Regions from separate parts of the Pantoea sp. X-Soil-ISGK-275 genome, predicted to be linked through region 2. Evidence: predicted binding sites of a transcription regulator. Region 2 holds the regulator's gene; the other holds the start of a gene.
What was found. Region 2 encodes Fur, which represses iron uptake genes when iron is present. Its sites were predicted from a motif close to ATAATAATGAGAACNACTATCAA; they were not measured.
Positions count from the first base shown of each region.

Region 1: the regulator Fur is predicted to act here: its motif matches at 7,549-7,571, upstream of AC6I8A_RS20490 (TonB-dependent siderophore receptor).

Region 1 is NZ_AP035977.1:250,449-260,658, reverse strand. Features, by position in the region: gene AC6I8A_RS20520 (FAD-dependent oxidoreductase) at 1-1,735, shown strand, start outside; gene AC6I8A_RS20515 (AbrB/MazE/SpoVT family DNA-binding domain-containing protein) at 1,874-2,128, opposite strand; gene AC6I8A_RS20510 (molybdopterin-dependent oxidoreductase) at 2,190-4,490, opposite strand; gene AC6I8A_RS20505 (amino acid ABC transporter ATP-binding protein) at 4,525-5,286, opposite strand; gene AC6I8A_RS20500 (amino acid ABC transporter permease) at 5,279-6,202, opposite strand; gene AC6I8A_RS20495 (ABC transporter substrate-binding protein) at 6,199-7,095, opposite strand; gene AC6I8A_RS20490 (TonB-dependent siderophore receptor) at 7,628-9,799, shown strand.
Region 2 is NZ_AP035976.1:1,299,694-1,309,903, reverse strand. Features, by position in the region: gene ybfF (esterase) at 1-613, shown strand, start outside; gene ybfE (LexA regulated protein) at 781-1,056, shown strand; gene fldA (flavodoxin FldA) at 1,194-1,724, shown strand; gene fur (ferric iron uptake transcriptional regulator) at 2,079-2,528, shown strand; gene AC6I8A_RS06040 (hypothetical protein) at 2,587-2,982, opposite strand; gene glnS (glutamine--tRNA ligase) at 3,218-4,885, opposite strand; gene nagE (N-acetylglucosamine-specific PTS transporter subunit IIBC) at 5,038-7,071, opposite strand; gene nagB (glucosamine-6-phosphate deaminase) at 7,408-8,208, shown strand; gene nagA (N-acetylglucosamine-6-phosphate deacetylase) at 8,270-9,418, shown strand; gene nagC (DNA-binding transcriptional regulator NagC) at 9,426-10,210, shown strand, end outside.

The sequences.
Region 1 (10,210 bases), on a different replicon from region 2:
GACGCGTTTTATTAGCCCGACCAAAGTGCTGGAATACATGGCGGCGCAGCTGCCGATCGTCAGCACCGCGATTGCCGATGTGGTGCGCCATTACGCCGAGGTGGTGAGCATCGCCGATTCTCATCAGAGCTTTATTCAGGCCTGCGATGCCGCGCTCAACATGCCGCTCGAAACCCGCTATCAGCTGGCGAAAAACATGGCGGCACGCGTTGCGGCAACTTCGTGGGATCGCACCGCTGAAGAGATGCAGGCGCATATCGTGGCGCTGACGAAACGCCCGATTTCCCAGCCCGACGTGGCCGCCGCCCGTCCACCAGTGCAGGCGCACAATACTGTTGAGTGCTTGATTCTCGGTGCCGGGCCAACCGGATTGAGCGCCGGTTATCACTACGGCGCGGGCGCGGTGGTGCTGGAGAAAAATGCCAGCGTGGGCGGCTGGTGCCGTTCGGTCGAGGATCAGGGATTCACCTTCGATCACGCCGGCCACATTATGTTCTCCAACGATCCTTACGTGTTGCGTTTGTACGACATCCTGCTGGGCGACAATCAGCACTGGCAAACGCGTGAAGCCTGGGTTTACAGCCATGATGTTTACACCCGTTATCCGTTCCAGTCGGCACTGCACGGTTTGCCCGCCGAGGTGATTGGCGAGTGCGTGTTGGGTGCGATTGAGGCGCGCTATGCTTCACCTCCCGCTTTGCAGGCAGTCGCCACCGAAGCGCGTCGCGACTGCTGCGCCGATGGCGCCATCCCGGATGGTGAAACCTTGGCCTGTCCGCCGGAAAGCGAAGATTTTGAGAGCTTCATTTTCCGTACCTGGGGCAAAGGCATCGCGCGACATTTCGCCCTGCCGTATAACCAGAAACTGTGGAAAACCCCGCTGGTGAATATGGAGACTTCATGGCTCGGCGGACGCGTGCCGCTGCCGGATTTGGAGCAGATCATCTCCGGCGCGCTGGCGCCGCTGGATAAGCCGGTCGGTCCCAACGCGCGCTTTGGCTATCCGCTGCGCGGCGGTTTTCAGGCGCTGATGGAAGGATTTCTGCCCCATCTGAATTGCGCGCTGGAGATGGAAGCGGACGTCAGTGATATCCAGCCGCTGCAACGGCGCGTGCTGTTGCGTGATGGTCGCCAGTTCCATTATGACCAGATGATCAGCACCCTGCCGCTGCCGGAGCTGGTGCGGTTGATGGGCAGCTTTGCGCCCGAGGCGGTGCAGAAAGCGGCGCAGCAGTTGCGCCATATCTCGGTGCGCTGCGTCAATCTGGGCATTGGCCGCGCGGATATCAGCGACAAGCACTGGATTTACTATCCCGGCAACACGCTGTTCCATCGCATCTTTTTACAGGGCAACGCCAGCCCGCACTGTAATCCACAAGGCGGTTTTGGCCTGACCTGCGAAATGACCTATCGCGCCGATCAGCCGCTGCCTTGTGAAGGTGATGCGTTGATTGAACGCTGTATCGCTGATTGTATTCGGGTCGGCATCATCAATGCCGATGATGAAATCGTGACCGCCAGTGAAGTGGATATGCCGTACGCCTATGTAGTGTATGACCATCAACGCACCGCTAACGTTACACTCATTCGCAGCTGGCTGGCGACGCAAGGCATCCATCTTTCCGGGCGCTACAGCGAGTGGGAATATTACAACTCGGACCACGCGTTCCTCGCCGGAAAACGTGCAGCGGAAACGGTGAAAGAATTGACGCAAAACCGGAAAACCACGGCATGAGATGAAAAAGCGGGTCAGTTAAGGGGCAATTGGTCGCCATGAATGGCGACCCTACGAATGTTGAGTGAGTTTTCAGCGTTTCAACGCGGATCAATCAAATCCACCACCATCGACAGGATTTCGTCCATGATGTGTGGTTCAACTTTCGCGGCAAAACTCGTCTCTTACTGCCTGATTGAACTTACGAATCTCGGCCTGATCAATGCCAGCTAACAGTTGGTCAATTGTTTTCCTGCCTCGTGCAATCCGGTTAACAGGTTTGATGTTGATTGACTCGTCAGTTGTAGTGACATCCAGCTCAATCCCCACATGCCAACCGGCTTTGGTCGCAATATCACTGGGAATTGTTAGCACGAGGTTTTCACCTTGCTGACGCATTTTGGTTAAGGCCATATATCACTCCAAAGTGAGCATTAATGCTCACATCCTTTGCCGGTCGCCATGAATGGCGACCCTACGAGAATGATAATGTATTTGGCGGATTAAACGCCTGTACCGGCGTCACTTCACCTTGATATTTCCGCACCTGTACCACGGTGATTTGCCCGCTGCAGCCTTGTGCCAGCGACGAGGTGCCGATATCCAGCGTCAGCACATTAGGATTGCCGTGACGACACAGAGGACGCAGCGCGGTGGGATCGACCGGATCGTACCAGGCGCCGGTCGGCAACTGCACCACGCCGCGCATAATGGATTCGGTCAAACGCGCACTGGCGAGTACGTGGCCGCGCGCGTTATAGAGCTCGATGATATCGCCATCGTTAATACCCAACGCGGCCGCATCAGCCGGATGCAAACTGCACACTTCGCGGCCATCGCGTTTACCGCTCAGGCTGTAATCCCCAAAATCGAGCTGGCTGTGCAAGCGCGTCGCCGGCTGATTGGCAATCAGCCAGAAGGGATGATCGGCATTCGGTTGCTGCTGCGGCTCGCGCCATACCGGATGACCGGGACAGTTTTCATAATTAAAGCTGGCGATGGTGGCGGAGAAAATTTCGATTTTCCCACTCGGCGTCGGCAGCGGCGACGCTTCTGGATCGGCGCGGAACGCGTTAATCATGCGGCCGCCATCTTTCAGCTGCGGCAGCTCCAGCACGCCTTGTTGCCAGAACTTCTCGAAGTCGGGGATCTCAACCTGATGCGCCGCCAGCTTCTGTTGCAGCTGAGCGTAATGATGCTGCAACCAGCCGCGCGTATCGCGTCCTTCGGTAAAGGCTTCTTCCCGCCCTAAACGGCGTGCCAGCTCGGTGAAAATCGCGTAATCATCTTTGGCTTCGCCGAACGGCTGCGACACCGGCTGCATGGCAAACAAATGGCGATCGGTAGGTGCGCCGCCAATGTCTTCGCGCTCCAGCGTCATGGTGGCGGGCAAGACGATATCGGCATGGCGCGCGCTGGCGGTCCAGGCGATTTCATGGACGATCAGCGTATCCAGCTGGCAGAAAGCCTGACGCAGGCGCGCGAGATCCTGATGATGGTGGAACGGATTGCCGCCCGCCCAATATGCCAGACGGATGTGTGGATAGGTTAAGCGGCGGCCATTGTAGTCAAATTGTTTGCCGGGATTGAGCAGCATATCGGCGATACGCGCTACCGGAATCAGGCGATCGATGCCGTTCTTGCCCTGCGGCAGTGCCGGGAAACTCACCAGATTGTGATGCTTGCCGTAATGGCCTAGCGCGCCAAGCGCATAGGTGTAGCCACCGCCCGGCAAGCCCGGCTGACCGAGCGCGGCCGCCAGCACCAATCCCAGCCATACCGGTTGTTCGCCGTTTTCGGCGCGCTGCAAGGCATGCGCCACCGTCACCAGCACGCGTTTGCCGTGCAACTGGCGGGCGAAATCCCTGATGAACTCCGCGCTGACGCCGCAAATTTCTGCTGCCCACGCCGCATCGCGCGGCGTGCCATCTTCTTCGCCACGAATGTAGGCCGCCATTTCTGGCCAGCCCACGGTGTAGCGCGCGAGGAAAGCCTCGTCGGTCAGCTGTTCTGCGATCAATACCGATAACACGCCAAGGATGAAGGCCGCGTCAGTGCCCGGTCGCAGCGCCAGCCATTCGCCCTGCGCTTCCTCAGGCAGATCGCTTTTCAGCGGGCTAACCGAGATAAAGCGCGTGCCACGCTGCGCCGCCTGCTGCATAAAGCCGCGCTCGGTGTGTTCGCTCAAGCCGCCGCTGGCGACCTGTGAGTTTTTTAATGCTAAACCGCCAAATGCCAGCACGATTTCGCTGTGCTGGGCGATCTCTTCCCAACTGACGCCGCGACGGGCAATTTCATTCATGTCGCCGACGATATGTGGCAGCAACACCGACGCAGAGCCGGAGCTGTAGCTGTTAACCGAGCGCACGTAGCCGCCGAGCGTGGTGTTGAGGAAGCGATGCACCTGACTTTGTGCGTGGTGGAAGCGCCCCGCGCTTGACCATCCGTAAGAGCCGCCGAAGATGCCTTCCGGGCCATAAGTGTCGCCGACGCGTTGCAGTTCGCGCGTTACTAACGCGTAAGCGTCATCCCAGCTCACCGCGACGTACTCATTGTTGCCACGACGATCGTCCGGGCCTGGTCCGTTCTCCAGCCAGCCACGACGCACCATTGGACGGGAAACGCGCGCCGGATGGTTTAATGCAGTGCGGAAATTTTGCAGCAGCGGACTGGGATCGGGATCGCCCTTAAACGGTTCGATGGTGAGCCGATCGCCCTGTTGCTGGGCATGAAAAGCGCCCCAATGGGCGCTGTGCATTACCGGTTTTTGCGTCATCACTGTTCCTGGCATCAAAAAAGAAAAACGGTGCTTAAAGCACCGTTGCAATAAAGTTTCTTACGCGCCCGTTTTCCGGGTCGTCGAGCACTTGCTGGGTTGGCCCCGCCGCCACGATTTTGCCGCTTTCCATAAACACAATGTTGTCGGCTACCTCGCGCGCAAAACCAATCTCGTGGGTGACCACCACCATGGTGATGCCAGAGTGCGCCAGCTGTTTAATCACCTGCAGCACTTCGCCAACCAGTTCGGGGTCGAGCGCTGACGTCGGTTCATCAAACAGCATCACGCCGGGATCCATCGCCAGCGCGCGAGCAATCGCCACACGCTGCTGCTGTCCGCCGGAGAGATTCTGCGGCCACTCTTCTTCGCGGCCTGACAAACCCACTTGCTTCAGCAGCGACAGCGCTTTGCTGGTCGCCTGCTGACGGCTCTGCTTCTTCACGCGCATCGGCGCATCCACAATGTTCTGCAATACGGTGCGGTGCGGGAACAGGTTAAACTGCTGGAACACCATGCCGATTTCGGCACGCTGACGCGCAACCTCACCGCTGCTTAACTCGTGCAGCGCCTGGCCTTTCTGCTTGTAGCCGATGATCTCGCCGCCGATGCGAATGGTGCCGCCATCCAGTTTTTCCAGATGGTTAATGCAGCGCAGCAGCGTGGATTTCCCGGAACCGGATGGCCCAAGGATCACCGTGACTGAACCGGCAGGAATATCCAGGTTCACTTCATCTAGAATGGTGACGCCAGAGAAGCGTTTGGTGACTTTACGTAATGCGATCGCCTCACCCATTGCTGACGCTCCTTTCTGCTTTCGCCGCTGAAAAACCCGGCAGCGATTTCAGCAAACTGCGTTTTTCCCGGCGTGTGACGCCACGCCCAAAATAGCGTTCCACATAGAACTGACCGACTGACAGCACCGAGGTCATCAGCAGATACCACAAGGTTGCCACCAGCAGCAGCGGAATCACTTCATAGGTGCGCTGGTAAATAATCTGCGCCGAGAACAGCACGTCCTGCAGCGAGATCACGGACACCACCGCCGTGGTTTTAAGCTGACCAATGATTTCGTTGCCGGCTGGCGGCATGATGGCGCGCATCGCCTGCGGTAGCACGGTGTGACGGAAAATCTGTGAAGGGCGATAGCCAAGCGCACGCGCGGCTTCCAGTTGGCCGTTGCCGACGCTCTGGATACCGGCACGCACAATTTCAGCGGCATAAGCGGATTGGTGCATCACCAGCGCGATCACCGCCGCACTGAATGGGCTGACTAACGCATTAGATTGCGTGCTCCAGATTTCGCCGAGGCCCGGAATCGACAAGGCGATGGTGGGATAAAGCGCCGCGATGTTGTACCACAGGAACAGTTGCACCAGCATCGGCACACCACGGAAGAACCAGGTATAAAACCAGCTCACCCCCACCAGTACCGGATTGGAGGAGAGGCGCATCAGGGCCAGCACCGTACCAAAAGCAAAACCCAGCACCACAGAGATCGCGGTGAGCTGCAGCGTCATTAATACGCCTTGCAGGATCGATTCGCCGGTAAAGTTCTCCGCAATCACGCTCCATTCGAAGCGTGGATTGTTAATCATCGAGTTCGCCATCGCCACCACGCACAACAGCACCACCAGCGCACTCAGCCAGCGTCCGTAGTAACGTTTGCCGACGATTTTCAAATCGCCGGTGTGGTCGTGAAAATCACTCATTGAAAGATTTCCTGATTGCGTTTGGCTTCTTTAACAGCGCCAAAGCCGATGCCCCAGTTGTCGAGGATCTTGTTGTAGCTGCCATCTTTGATCAGCGAGTTCAGCGCGGCCTGCACGGCGGGCTCCAGCGCAGAATCTTTCGGGAACGCAACGGAAACTGGCGCATCGTGTACGGTGATTTCGCCGCTCATGGTCAGCGGTTTGATCACTTTCACCTGCCACAGCAAGCCTTCATACGGGCCAAGGAACATCGGCACGCGACCGCTTACCACCGCCTGCACACCAGCTGGACGATCCGGGAAGACGGAGACTTTGATTGGCTTTTTACCCGCCGCTTCACAGGCTTTGCTGGCGTCTTCAAGGCGCGTGACCTGCGTGGTACCGGAACCGGCACCCACTTCTTTACCGCATACGTCAGCCAGTTCTTTGAATGGTGCGATGTTGGCATCTTTACGCGAGATAATGCCGAGGCGGCTGGCATCGTAGTAACCGACGAAGTCGATGATTTTGGCACGCGCTGGCGTGGCGTTGATGTTGGAGAGCGCCACATCGTAACGACCGGTTTTCAGGCCAGGAATGATGTTGTCGAATCCGCCGGTGTCGCGCCACTGAACCTGGATTCCCAAGCGTTCGCCCACGGCATTCATGATATCGATTTCACGACCGGCCAAGGTTTTGTTGTCTTCTTTATAGAAGGTGGTTGGCGGCGTGTTGGGGTTGGTTCCGGCAACAATGTAGCCACGTTTCACCACATCCGCCGGCAGCAAACTTTTCAGCGCGGGATCGGCCTGCACGTGGATTGAGCTGTCAGTTGGGACGGATTCATCGGCGGCGAACGCGGTGTGTGCACTCAGCGCGAGCGCAAGAATTGTCATGCCTTTGGCGAATTTCACTGGAACCTTTCTCCTGATTTATAAAAAGTTTCCCCACAGGGAAAAGGCGTTGAGGTAGCGATGGTTTTGTCTCCTGACTCACCTCGCGCGAAAGGCGCGTGGCGGAAGGAATTGTCATCCTCAGAACGTCCCGCTGAACATTCTCTGGAAGATAGATAACAATCACAAATGCGAAAAAAACATATCTATTGCCGAAATATGGCAATAGCCGCAAGCACGGTTGCAAGGCGGGATTTCCGCACCAGTTTGGCATCCAAGACTCAACAGAATTCAGAATTTGCTAATGAATCAATAGCCTGCTTATCCAATATTCATCGATACATTTCTTCTTACTCATAACGGATTCATCTAAGCAATTTAGGCGTTCCCTTCCCCGCAACGCGTACTCCGCAACGGAAAATCCTTTGTAAAGGTTTGTATTGTCAGGCTTGTTGCCGTCTCGCTGAATAGACAATGAGAAACGTTATCATTATCATGCGCATTTACTTACAATTGTTAACTTAACAGGGAGAAAACTTAAGTGAATGTAACCATGCGTGGCAAAAAGCGTCCAATTGCGCTTTTTTTAGCGGGAATGCTAACGTCGCCAGCCTTTGCAGCTGAAACCACAGAAAAGCTGGCTGACGATGAATCAATGATCGTCACCGCCGAGCAGGAGCTCAAACAGCAACCGGGCGTGTCCACCATTACGGCTGAAGACATCAAGAAAAATCCCCCTGTTAACGATCTATCCGACATCATCCGCAAAATGCCCGGCGTAAACCTCACCGGTAACGGTGCCAGCGGCAGCCGCGGCAATAACCGTCAAATTGATATCCGTGGCATGGGCCCGGAAAACACCTTGGTCATGATCGATGGCGTGCCGGTTTCTTCGCGTAACTCAGTGCGTTACAGCTGGCGCGGCGAGCGTGATTCACGCGGCGATACCAATTGGGTGCCAGCGGAAATGGTGGAGCGCATTGAAGTGATTCGTGGCCCAGCCGCTGCACGTTACGGTTCTGGCGCGGCAGGCGGCGTGGTGAATATCATTACCAAGCGTCCAACCAATGACTGGCACGGCTCGCTGTCGCTCTACACCAGCCAGCCGGAAAACGATAAAGAAGGCGATACGCGACGCGCTAACTTCAATCTCAGCGGCCCGCTGGCCGGTGATGCCTTGACCATGCGTCTGTACGGCAATATTAACCGTACCGATGCCGATGCGTTCGATATCAACACCGCCGAAAACGGTTCTTACGCGGCGGGCCGTGAAGGCGTGCGCAATAAAGACATCAATACCGTGCTGTCGTGGAAAATCACGCCGCTGCAAATTGTCGACTTCTCTTACGGCTACAGCCGTCAGGGCAACATTTACGCCGGTGATACGCAAAACAGTAACAGCAACGCCAGCACCGACGGTTTAGTCGAATCGCTGTACGGCGATGAAACGAACCGCATGTATCGCCAAACCTACGGCATTGCGCACAACGGAATCTGGGATTGGGGAACCTCGAAGCTCAACTTCAACTACGAGAAAACCAATAACACGCGTCTGCAGGAAGGCACTGCTGGTCGTACCGAAGGGATGATCAACAGCGATACGTACGCTACCAGCCGTTTGGAAAGCTATCGCGCGGGCGGAGAGATCAACTTCCCGTTGCAGCTGCTGGTTGATCAAACCGTGACGCTGGGCGCGGAGTGGAACCGCGACGAGCTGAACGATCCGGCATCAATGCTGGCGTCCAACGCGAGCGGCGTCAATCTGCCAGGCAGCTCTGGCGATCCGTCGCAGCGCAGCAGTAAGAACAGCGCTACCATCAGTTCTCTGTTCTTCGAAGACAACATTGCTGCCACCGATACCACCGAAGTGATCCCAGGCCTGCGCTTTGATTATCACGATCAGTTTGGTGCCAACTGGAGCCCAAGCCTGAACGTTTCACAAGGGTTAGGCGACTACTTCACCCTGAAAGCCGGTATTGCGCGGGTGTTTAAAGCGCCGAACCTCTATCAGTCAACGCCGGGTTATCTGCTCTCGACGCGTGGCAACGGCTGCCCGATTGGTCTCAGCCAATGTTATCTGCTGGGTAACGACGATCTCGATGCCGAAACCAGCGTCAACAAAGAGATTGGTCTGGAATTCAGCAACGAAGGCTACGTCGCGGGCATCACCTGGTTCCGCAATGACTACAAAAACAAAATTGTGTCGGGCACCGAGCCGGTGTATTCCAGCACGCGACCGGTTTATAACGTATTGCGCTGGGAAAACGGCGGCAAAGCGATCGTGGAAGGACTGGAAGGTAATCTGACCATTCCTTTAATTGCCGATACGCTGGAATGGCGCTCCAACGCTACCTACATGTTCCGCTCCGAAAGTAAGGAAACCGGCAATCCGCTGTCCGTGATCCCGGAATTCACTATCAACTCGCAGCTGGAGTGGCAAGCGACGCAGGATCTCAGCGCCAACATCAACTGGACGCAGTATGGCCGCCAGAAACCGCGTCAAAATGCAGAGACCAATATCGATACCTCGAACATGACAACGCAGGAAATCAGCCCGTATTCGGTGTTTGGTTTGAACGTCAATTACGACATCAGCAAAAACCTGCGCGCCAATGCCGGTATCAACAACCTGTTTGATAAACGCATTTACCGCGAGAATTCAGGTGCGTCGACCTATAACGAGCCGGGCCGAGCATATTATGCCGGTGTGACGATGTCGTTTTGATTGAGCTGGGTTTTGGTCGCCATGAATGGCGTAATGCTTGTCAGATAAGCAGTGTACTGGCATCGCAGAAGTTCCGCCCGCTAAGCATCTGACAGTTTCAGAATACTAGAAGTAGGCGGCCGGGCTAAGGTCCGAAGGCGCGGACCTTAGCAATCCGCGCCTTGCGCCGTCCTCGCTGTTCCCTCGCTTATCGCTCCGTCCTGACGGACCACGCGGATTCGCCTTCCTGGCTCATGCCGCGCTTTCACCGACGTCCTGTCGGCTCATCCTGGCCGTCACTCTGCGTTCGGCACTGCGGATGGCGCCCAACACCGCCGCCTGTGATGACGGTGCCTGGATTGTTTTTTCGTAGGGTGCGCATTCATGCGCACCAGGTCGCCATGAATGGCGACCCTACGGGGTTTGTAGCGA
Region 2 (10,210 bases):
CAACCACGGCTTGTCGGCACGCAGCGATGAGATGAATTATCACGTGATGGCGCAGGACATCGTCGAAACGCTGGATGCGCACCATATCGATCGCGCGGGTGTGATAGGACACTCGATGGGCGGCAAAATCGCCATGGCGCTCAGTGCCATCGCGCCGGAACGTATCGAAAAAATGGTGATGATCGATATCGCGCCCGTTGATTACCAAACGCGCCGCCATGACGAAATTTTTGCCGCTATTCGGGCCGTGAGCGCCGCGGGCGTCACGCGCCGCAGCGAAGCCGTTGAAGTAATGCGTCAGCATATTGATGAAGAAGGCGTGATCCAGTTCATCCTCAAATCTTTCGCAGAGGGCGAATGGCGCTTTAATGTGCCGGTGCTGTGGGATAACTACAGCACCATTTCCGGCTGGGAAGAGATTCCTGCGTGGCCGCATCCGGCACTGTTTATCCGCGGCGGCGATTCTCCTTATCTGGACAATCAGCATCGCGATGCGCTGCTACGTCAGTTCCCGCAGGCGCATGCACATGTGATCAGCGGAGCTGGACATTGGGTGCACGCCGAGAAACCCGATGCGGTGTTACGCGCCGTTCGGCGTTTTTTTAACCTGTAAAAGCAAAAGCTTGCCGCTTGCGCTTTAGGGTTGGCGTCAGGGAAGGCGCTGGAGTATGATGTCGCGCTAAAAATTTGCCACGGATATTTTTTCACCGTGGTCGGGCCGATAATGTTTTAATCGCGCAGCGCCTTTCCGCCGTTCGCGCCCACTCAGTTTTACAAACCATGGCAAAAGAACAGACAGACCGCACGACGCTTGATCTCTTCGCAGACGAGCGGCGTCCTGGTCGCCCGAAAACCAGCCCGCTGACGCGTGATGAACAGTTACGCATCAACAAACGCAACCAGCTCAAGCGCGATAAAGTGCGTGGGCTGCGTCGTGTTGAGCTGAAGATGTCGAGCGAGGCGGTTGACGCGCTCAGCACGCTGGCCGATCAGCAAAACATCAGTCGCAGCGAATTGATTGAACAAATGCTGCTGGCACAACTCAAACTGTCTTAACGCGCGAAGACCGCACGCTGGAACACAAAGTCACGGCTTTACAAGTTCCGCACTTTTTACCGGTCTGCTATTATTCGCATAACTGTGCAGTCAACTGACTTACTTTCACAATCAGGATTCAAGAGGTTACCTAACCCATGGCAATCGTAGGCATTTTCTTCGGCAGCGATACCGGCAACACTGAAAACATTGCAAAGATGATCCAGAAACAACTGGGTAAAGATGTCGCCGAAGTGCATGACATTGCTAAGAGCACCAAAGAAGATCTCGATGCGTTCGACATCCTGCTGCTGGGCATTCCAACCTGGTATTACGGCGAAGCGCAGTGCGACTGGGATGATTTCTTCCCGACGCTGGAAGAGATTGATTTCAATGGCAAGCTGGTAGCGCTGTTTGGTTGTGGCGATCAGGAAGATTACGCCGAATACTTCTGTGACGCGATGGGCACCATCCGTGACATCATCGAGCCTAACGGTGCGGTGATTGTGGGTCACTGGCCAACCGAAGGCTATCACTTCGAAGCCTCTAAAGGCCTCGCCGATGACAAAAACTTCCTGGGTCTGGCAATTGATGAAGATCGTCAACCAGAATTGACCAACGAACGTGTTGAGAAATGGGTGAAGCAGATCTTCGACGAGTTGCAGCTGAAAGAGATTATTGAAGCTTAATTCCCTGCTCTGCCCGATGTGCGCGCTGCCTCACATCGGGCAACGGAATTTCCTATAAAAATAATAGCTACGGTTTTTTAACTTTTCCCCGCAAATCTGTAGAATACCCGCAATGGTCATCCGCTTATTCCTCTGGCAGTAGAATGAGGCTGAGTGAAATGGAATCCAAAACCCAAGCGTCCTGAAGACATTAGTGACGTTATCCTTACAACCTTTGGTGATTAAGGACGTTGCCTTGGTTTTCATTTCACTGCTTGAGTTCTATAATGAGACGCAAATGAGAATGCGCGTTGACCTAAACATTCAAGGCCCCTGCGCCGCAAGTGACTAGCAAAGTAACAGGACAATATCCGCATGACTGACAACAACTCCGCATTGAAGAAGGCTGGCCTGAAAGTCACGCTACCCAGACTGAAAATTCTGGAAGTGCTTCAGGGACCCGGCCCCGAGTCCCATCACGTCAGTGCGGAAGATTTGTATAAGCGCCTGATCGATATGGGCGAAGAGATTGGTCTGGCAACGGTTTATCGCGTTCTTAACCAGTTTGACGACGCGGGCATCGTAACCCGTCATAACTTTGAAGGCGGTAAGTCTGTCTTCGAACTGACTCAGCAACATCACCATGATCACTTGATCTGCCTTGATTGTGGCAAAGTTATCGAATTCAGCGATGAATCAATCGAAACGCGTCAGCGTGAAATTGCTACTCGCCACGGCATCAAGCTTAGCAACCACAGCCTGTATCTGTATGGTCACTGTGCTCTGGGAGACTGCCGCGAAGACGATACGCTCCACGATAAGTAATTGAGTGTGCTATGCAGTATAAAAAAACCGGCTTAAGCCGGTTTTTTTATATCTGAAATCAGGCAACGAGCGTTTCCTGCAAGTAGCGCCAGCGCGGAATGGCGGTGCTGCAATCCAGCACCGCCAGAGAAATGCGGCTCTGATTGGTGCCATTCATCATCTGCAATTCACGATACTGAATCGTGACTTCCTCACTTTGCTGCGAAATGATGGCGTGCTCACTGGTGGCAATTCGCATCCCTTCACGCTGTCCCTGCAACTGGCGAAACAGTGTTTCCATCTCATTAAGATCAAGCTGTTTACCCTGTGGCGTGACCATTTTGAAGTCGGGATGAAAGTACGACAAGAACAGATCAATGCTGTCATCACTGCCTTCTGCCTGATTAAAAATACGTTCGATAAGCTGATGTAAAACCACCACGCTATGTTTGGCTTCCAGGGCGAGACTTGTCATTTTTTATCCTTTGATTACCCGCAGAGCAACGGCTGAGAGCGCATAGCCTACCTGAAAAAAAGTTTTTCACACTGGCAAATGGTTTAATTTTGCTAAAGTCAGAATAGTCGCAAATAAGGAATTAATGGCTAATTGCAGGGAGCAGCATAAAAGGTCGTATCTGGTTAAATCGAGACAATAAAAAAGGGCGATTGCTCGCCCTTTCATGATCATATCGTGCTAGCGACAAAAAATATTAATCGCCGATTTTTGCCCAGGTATCACGTAAACCAACGGTGCGGTTAAACACCAGCTTGGATGGCTGTGAATAGACGCTATCCGCACAGAAATAGCCTTCACGTTCAAACTGGTACGGCGCCATTGGATCGGCTGCACGCAAACCTGGCTCCACGAAGCCCTGTTTGATTTCCAGTGAGTTCGGGTTGATGGTGGTGAGGAAATCCTCCGCCGCGCCCGGATTTGGCACACTGAAAAGACGATCGTACAGGCGGAATTCCGCTGGCAGCGCGTGAATCGCAGAAACCCAATGGATAACGCCTTTCACTTTGCGGCCATCGGCCGGATCTTTGCTCAGCGTATCAACGTCGCAGGTACAATAGATGCAGGTGATATTGCCCTCATCATCCTTCGCTACTCGCTCGGCACGGATCACGTATGCATTACGCAGACGCACTTCTTTGCCCAGCACCAGACGTTTGTACTGCTTGTTGGCCTCTTCACGGAAATCCGCGCGATCGATCCACACTTCACGACTGAATGGCACTTCTCGCGTGCCCATCTCCGGTTTGTTCGGATGATTCGGCATGCTGATGATCTCTTCGTGACCTGCAGGCAGGTTCTCGATCACCACTTTCAGCGGATCCATTACGGCCATCGCACGCGGTGCGTTTTCATTGAGATCGTCACGAATGCACGATTCCAGTGAAGCCATCTCCACGATATTGTCCTGTTTGGTCACACCAATACGGCGGCAGAATTCACGGATGGAAGCGGCGCTGTAACCACGACGACGCAGACCAGATACGGTCAGCATGCGCGGATCGTCCCAGCCTTCGACAACCTTCTCGCTCACCAGCTGAGTCAGTTTACGCTTCGACATCACCGCGTATTCCAGATTCAGGCGTGAAAATTCGTACTGCCGTGGATGAACCGGAATGGTGATGTTATCCAGCACCCAATCGTACAGACGACGGTTGTCCTGGAACTCCAGCGTACAGAGTGAGTGCGTAATGCCTTCAATCGCATCCGAAATGCAATGGGTGAAGTCGTACATCGGATAGATGCACCACTTGCTGCCAGTCTGATGGTGATCGGCAAACTTAATGCGATACAGCACTGGATCACGCATCACGATGAAACTGGACGCCATGTCGATTTTGGCACGCAGACAGGCTTTGCCCTCTTCGAAACCGCCATCGCGCATCTTCTGGAACAGCGCTAGGTTCTCTTCCACGCTGCGATCGCGATACGGACTGTTTTTGCCCGGTGCCGTCAGGGAACCGCGATATTCACGGATCTCATCTGCTGACAGTTCATCAACATAGGCCAGGCCTTTGTTGATCAGCTCAACCGCATAGTTGAACAGTTGGTCGAAGTAGTCTGAGGAGTAACGAATGTTGCCGCTCCACTCAAAGCCCAGCCATTGCACATCACGCTTAATGGATTCAACAAACTCCAGATCTTCTTTTACTGGGTTAGTGTCGTCGAAACGCAGATTGCACTGACCTTGGTAGTCTTGCGCGATACCAAAGTTCAGGCAGATAGATTTCGCATGGCCAATATGCAGATAACCATTGGGCTCAGGCGGGAAACGGGTATGCACACTGTTGTGCTTACCGCTCGCCAAATCTTCGTCGATGATCTGACGAATAAAGTTCGTTGGGCGGGCTTCAGCCTCACTCATCTCAAAATCCTCAAAAACTATAACGGGTGATTTGTACCACGAAGTAACGGAGTATGATCCACAAAGCACAGGAGGGAAACAACCGTTTGTTGGTCGTTTTAAAACAAAAAAGGCAGGAATCGCTTCCTGCCTTCTGGCTCAATCACAAGGACTTAGCCTTTAACCTCGTACAGCGGGGTTTGGCCTGCAACCACTGAACCGGTTGCCAGTAAATTCAGACCAGCGAAATCATCGCTGTTGCTGACCACAACCGGACTGATCATCGAGCGGGCGTTGGCATTGAGGAAGTCTAAATCCATTTCCAGGATTGGCTGACCTGCAGTGACCGTTGTGCCCTCTTCAACCAGACGCGTGAAGCCTTTACCTTCCAGTGCCACCGTATCCAGACCCATGTGCACGACGATCTCGACACCGTTTTCCGCTTCGAGGCAGAACGCATGGTTGGTATTGAAGATTTTCACCACGGTTCCGGCTGTTGGCGCAACCACAGTTTTACCAGTTGGTTTGATCGCCAGACCATCGCCGACCGCCTTACTGGCGAACGCTTCGTCAGGCACATTTTCCAGCGCAACAATGTCACCGGTTACTGGTGCCAGCAGCGTAGCAATCACAGCTTTTTCGCTGTTTAGCACCGCCTGTGGTTTCACAGCCGCAGCAGGCGCAGCCGTTGACGCGGCAGCAGATGCCGCAACCGGACCTTTGCTCAGGACAGTTTTCATTGCCATCGCAATGCTTTCCGCCTGAGTACCGACGATGACCTGCACGCTTTGTTTGTTCAGACGAATCACACCGGAAGCACCGAGACGCTTAGCCACACCTTCATTAACCTGCGCAGAATCTTTAACGTTCAAACGCAGACGAGTGATACAGGCATCGATGTGGGTCAGGTTTTCTGAGCCCCCCACCGCCGCAATGTAACGACGTGCCAGCGATTCAGTTTGGCTTTCACCGTTGCCGCTGTTATCGACATTGACGTCATAACCATCAGTTTCATCGCCCGCAGAGAGTTCGCGGCCCGGCGTCATCAGGTTAAATTTCTGGATGGTGAAGCGGAACACCGCGTAGTAGATAACGAAGAACACCAAACCTTGTGGGATCAGCATCCACCAGTGGACCGCCAGCGGGTTTCGCGTTGACAGCACCATATCCACCAGACCCGCACTGAAGCCGAAACCGGCAATCCACTGCATGCTCGCGGCGATGAACACAGAAAGACCTGTCAGTGCCGCGTGAATCACATACAGCACCGGCGCCACGAACATGAAGGAGAATTCCAGCGGTTCGGTGATACCGGTAAAGAAGGCTGCAAAAGCCGCCGCCAGCATGATACCGCCGACTTTGGCGCGGTTTTCTGGGCGTGCGCAGTGGTAAATTGCCAGCGCTGCACCTGGGAGACCGAACATCATGATTGGGAAGAAGCCCGCCTGATAACGACCGGTGATGCCTGGGATACCGGTACCTTCAGCGATAGACTGCGCGCCGCCGAGGAATTTAGGAATATCGTTAATGCCAGCAACGTCGAACCAGAATACCGAGTTCAGTGCGTGATGCAGGCCAACAGGAATCAGCAGACGGTTAAAGAAGGCGTAGACGCCCGCACCGATTGAACCCATTTTCTGGATGTGCTCACCAAAGCTCACCAGTCCACCGAAAATGATCGGCCAGATGTACATCAGCACGAAGGCGACGACGATCATCAGGAAGGAGACAAGGATCGGCACCAGACGGCGGCCGCTAAAGAACGACAGCGCTTTTGGCAGCTCAACGTGGCTGAAGCGGTTATAAACCTCAGCAGAGAGAATACCCACCAGGATACCAACAAACTGGTTATTGATTTTACCGAAGGCGGCAGGCACTTGCTCCACCGGTATTTTCTGAATCATCGCTACCGCAGCCGGTGAACAGAGTGTGGTCACCACCAGGAAGCCGACGAAGCCGGTTAACGCTGCTGCACCATCTTTATCTTTTGACATACCGTATGCCACACCAATGGCAAACAGCACGGACATGTTGTCGATGATCGCCGAACCGGATTTGATCAGCAGTGCCGCCAGCGCATTACCTGCGCCCCAGCTATCTGGATCGATCCAATATCCAACACCCATCAAGATTGCCGCTGCCGGCAGAGTCGCTACCGGCACCATAAGCGCGCGGCCGACCTTTTGCAGATATCCTAATACACTCACCTTATTCTCCCCCTATGAGACTGGCGTTTTGCCGTGGCGCAGGTTGATTTTATTATCCTGTCGCCCGGTACCTTGATGACACTTTTCACCACGAGGCGCAGTGTAAAGACAAATTAATTCGCCTCGCAAATTAAAACCACTACAACTGTGACTTTAATCACCAAAATGGTGGTTTGATAATGCGAAATGCTAGCCAGCACCACAAACTTATTTTATGATGAAAAATATCGAGTCGCACTTTTCCCGGATGGCTACGCTTAAACGCATTACGCTTAAAGCAGAAAACTGTCAGAGAAACGGCAACTCCACATTTCCAATCTTAATTGAGGTGAAGACATGAGACTGATCCCGTTGGCCACACCGACCCAAGTGGGTAAATGGGCTGCACGCCACATTGTTAACCGCATTAATGCGTTTAAGCCTAGCGCAGAACGTCCTTTCGTGCTGGGTCTGCCAACCGGTGGAACACCACTGGAAGCGTACAAGCACCTGATTGACATGCACAAAGCGGGCCAGGTTAGTTTCGAGCACGTTGTCACCTTCAATATGGATGAGTACGTTGGCCTGCCAAAAGAGCATCCGGAAAGTTACCACAGCTTTATGTACCGTAACTTTTTCGATCATGTTGATATTCAACCGAAAAATATCAATCTTCTGAATGGCAATGCCGAAGATATTGACGCAGAATGTCGTCAATACGAAGAGAAGATCCGCGCTTACGGCAAAATTAACCTGTTTATGGGCGGCGTGGGCAACGACGGTCACATCGCCTTCAACGAACCGGCTTCTTCACTCTCCTCACGTACACGCATCAAAACCCTGACGCACGACACGCGCATCGCAAACTCACGTTTCTTTAACGGTGATGTGGATCAGGTGCCGAAATACGCCCTGACGGTCGGTGTCGGTACGCTGCTGGATGCCGAAGAAGTGATGATTCTGGTTACCGGCCATCTGAAAGCGCAAGCGCTGCAGGCGGCGGTTGAAGGTAACGTCAACCACATGTGGACCATCAGCTGCCTGCAGCTGCATGCCAAATCTGTCGTGGTCTGTGACGAACCCGCCACCATGGAACTGAAAGTGAAAACCGTGAAATATTTCCGCGAAATGGAAGCGGAAAATATGAAAGGTGTGTGAAAACACGTTGTAACAAAACCTGCTGCTTTCAGGCAGCAGGCTTAGCCGGGAGAGAGAAACGATGTACGCATTAGTGAACGGCCGGATTTTTACCGGTCATGAAATTCTGGACAATCATGCAGTTGTGATTGCGGATGGCCTGATTGAGCGCGTGTGTCCGCGTGATGCCCTGGACGCGGCAATTGCACAGCAGGGTGTGGCTGGTGCGTTTATCGCTCCTGGTTTTATTGATTTGCAGCTCAACGGCTGCGGTGGCGTGCAGTTCAACGATGACATCAATGCACTGAGCGTTGAAACGCTGGAGATCATGCAGCGCGCCAACGAGAAGTCAGGCTGCACCAGCTATCTGCCGACGCTGATTACCAGCACCGATGCGCTGATGAAACGCGCCGTCGAAACCATGCGCGCCTATCTGGAAAAGCATCAGAATCAGGCCATCGGCCTCCATCTGGAAGGTCCGTGGCTGAATAAAGCCAAGAAAGGCACGCACAATCCTGAACTGATTCGTTTGCCGGATGCCGAGCTGGTAGATTTCCTGTGCGCCAATGCCGATGTCATTACTAAAGTCACGCTGGCACCTGAAAATGCAGGCAGCGAAGTGATTCGTAAGCTGCGCAATGCCGGCATCATTGTTTCAGCCGGTCACTCCAACGCAACTTATGAAGAAGCAAAAATTGGCTTCAGCGCGGGCGTCAGTTTTGCCACGCATCTTTATAATGCTATGCCAACCTTTGCCGGACGTGAGCCAGGTCTGATCGGTGCGCTGTTTGATTCGCCTGATGTATACTGCGGCATCATTGCGGATGGTTTACATGTCCATTACGCTAATGTGCGCAATGCAAAACGCATTAAAGGCGACAAACTGGTGTTAGTGACGGATGCCACAGCACCGGCGGGCGCGTCGATTGATCAATTCATTTTTGCAGGCAAAACAATATACTATCGCGATGGCCTGTGCGTTGACGAGAACGGTACGCTCAGCGGTTCTGCCTTGACCATGATTGAAGCGGTGCAGAACAGCGTTGAACATTGCGGTATCGCTCTTGATGAAGCGCTGCGTATGGCGACGCTCTATCCGGCGCAGGCGATGGGTGTGGAGAAGCAGTTAGGCACGGTCGAAGCAGGAAAAGTCGCCAACCTGACTGTCTTTACCCGCGATTATCAAATCACTAAGACGTTCGTCAACGGAGACAACGTCCTCAGCGAGTAAGCATTGAATGACCACTGGCGGCCAGTCTCAAATAGGAAATGTTGATCTTGTTAAACAACTTAATAGTGCAGCCGTCTATCGGCTAATCGATCAACAGGGGCCGATTTCGCGCATTCAGATTGCCGAACACAGTCAACTTGCGCCCGCCAGTGTCACCAAAATTACCCGCCAGCTCATCGAGCGCGGCCTCATCAAAGAGGTGGAGCAACAGGCCTCCACCGGTGGGCGTCGCGCCATCTCCATCATTACTGAAACCCGGCATTTTCATACTATAGGCGTGCGCTTAGGGCGTAATGACGCCACGTTGACGCTGTTTGATCTGAGTGGGAAATCGCTGGCGCAGGAAGATTATCCGCTGCCGGAGCGCACCCAGGAAACGCTGGAGAATGCGCTGTTCAATGCCATCAGCGCCTTTATGGCGGCGCATCAGCGGAAGATTCATGAGCTGATTGCCATTTCAGTGATTCTGCCCGGTTTGGTCGATCCCATTAACGGCATCATTCGCTATATGCCGCACATCGCGGTAAGTCACTGGCCTCTGGTTTCCAGCCTGAAAAAACGCTTTAACGTCACCAGCTTTGTGGGCCATGACATTCGCAGCCTGGCGCTGGCCGAGCACTACTTCGGTGCAAGTCGCGATTGCGCAGACTCCATTCTGGTGCGTTTGCATCGCGGAACCGGTGCCGGAATCATCGCCAACGGCCATATTTTCCTCGGCAGTAACGGTAACGTCGGTGAGATTGGCCATATTCAGGTTGATCCATTGGGTGAACGTTGCCACTGCGGCAACTT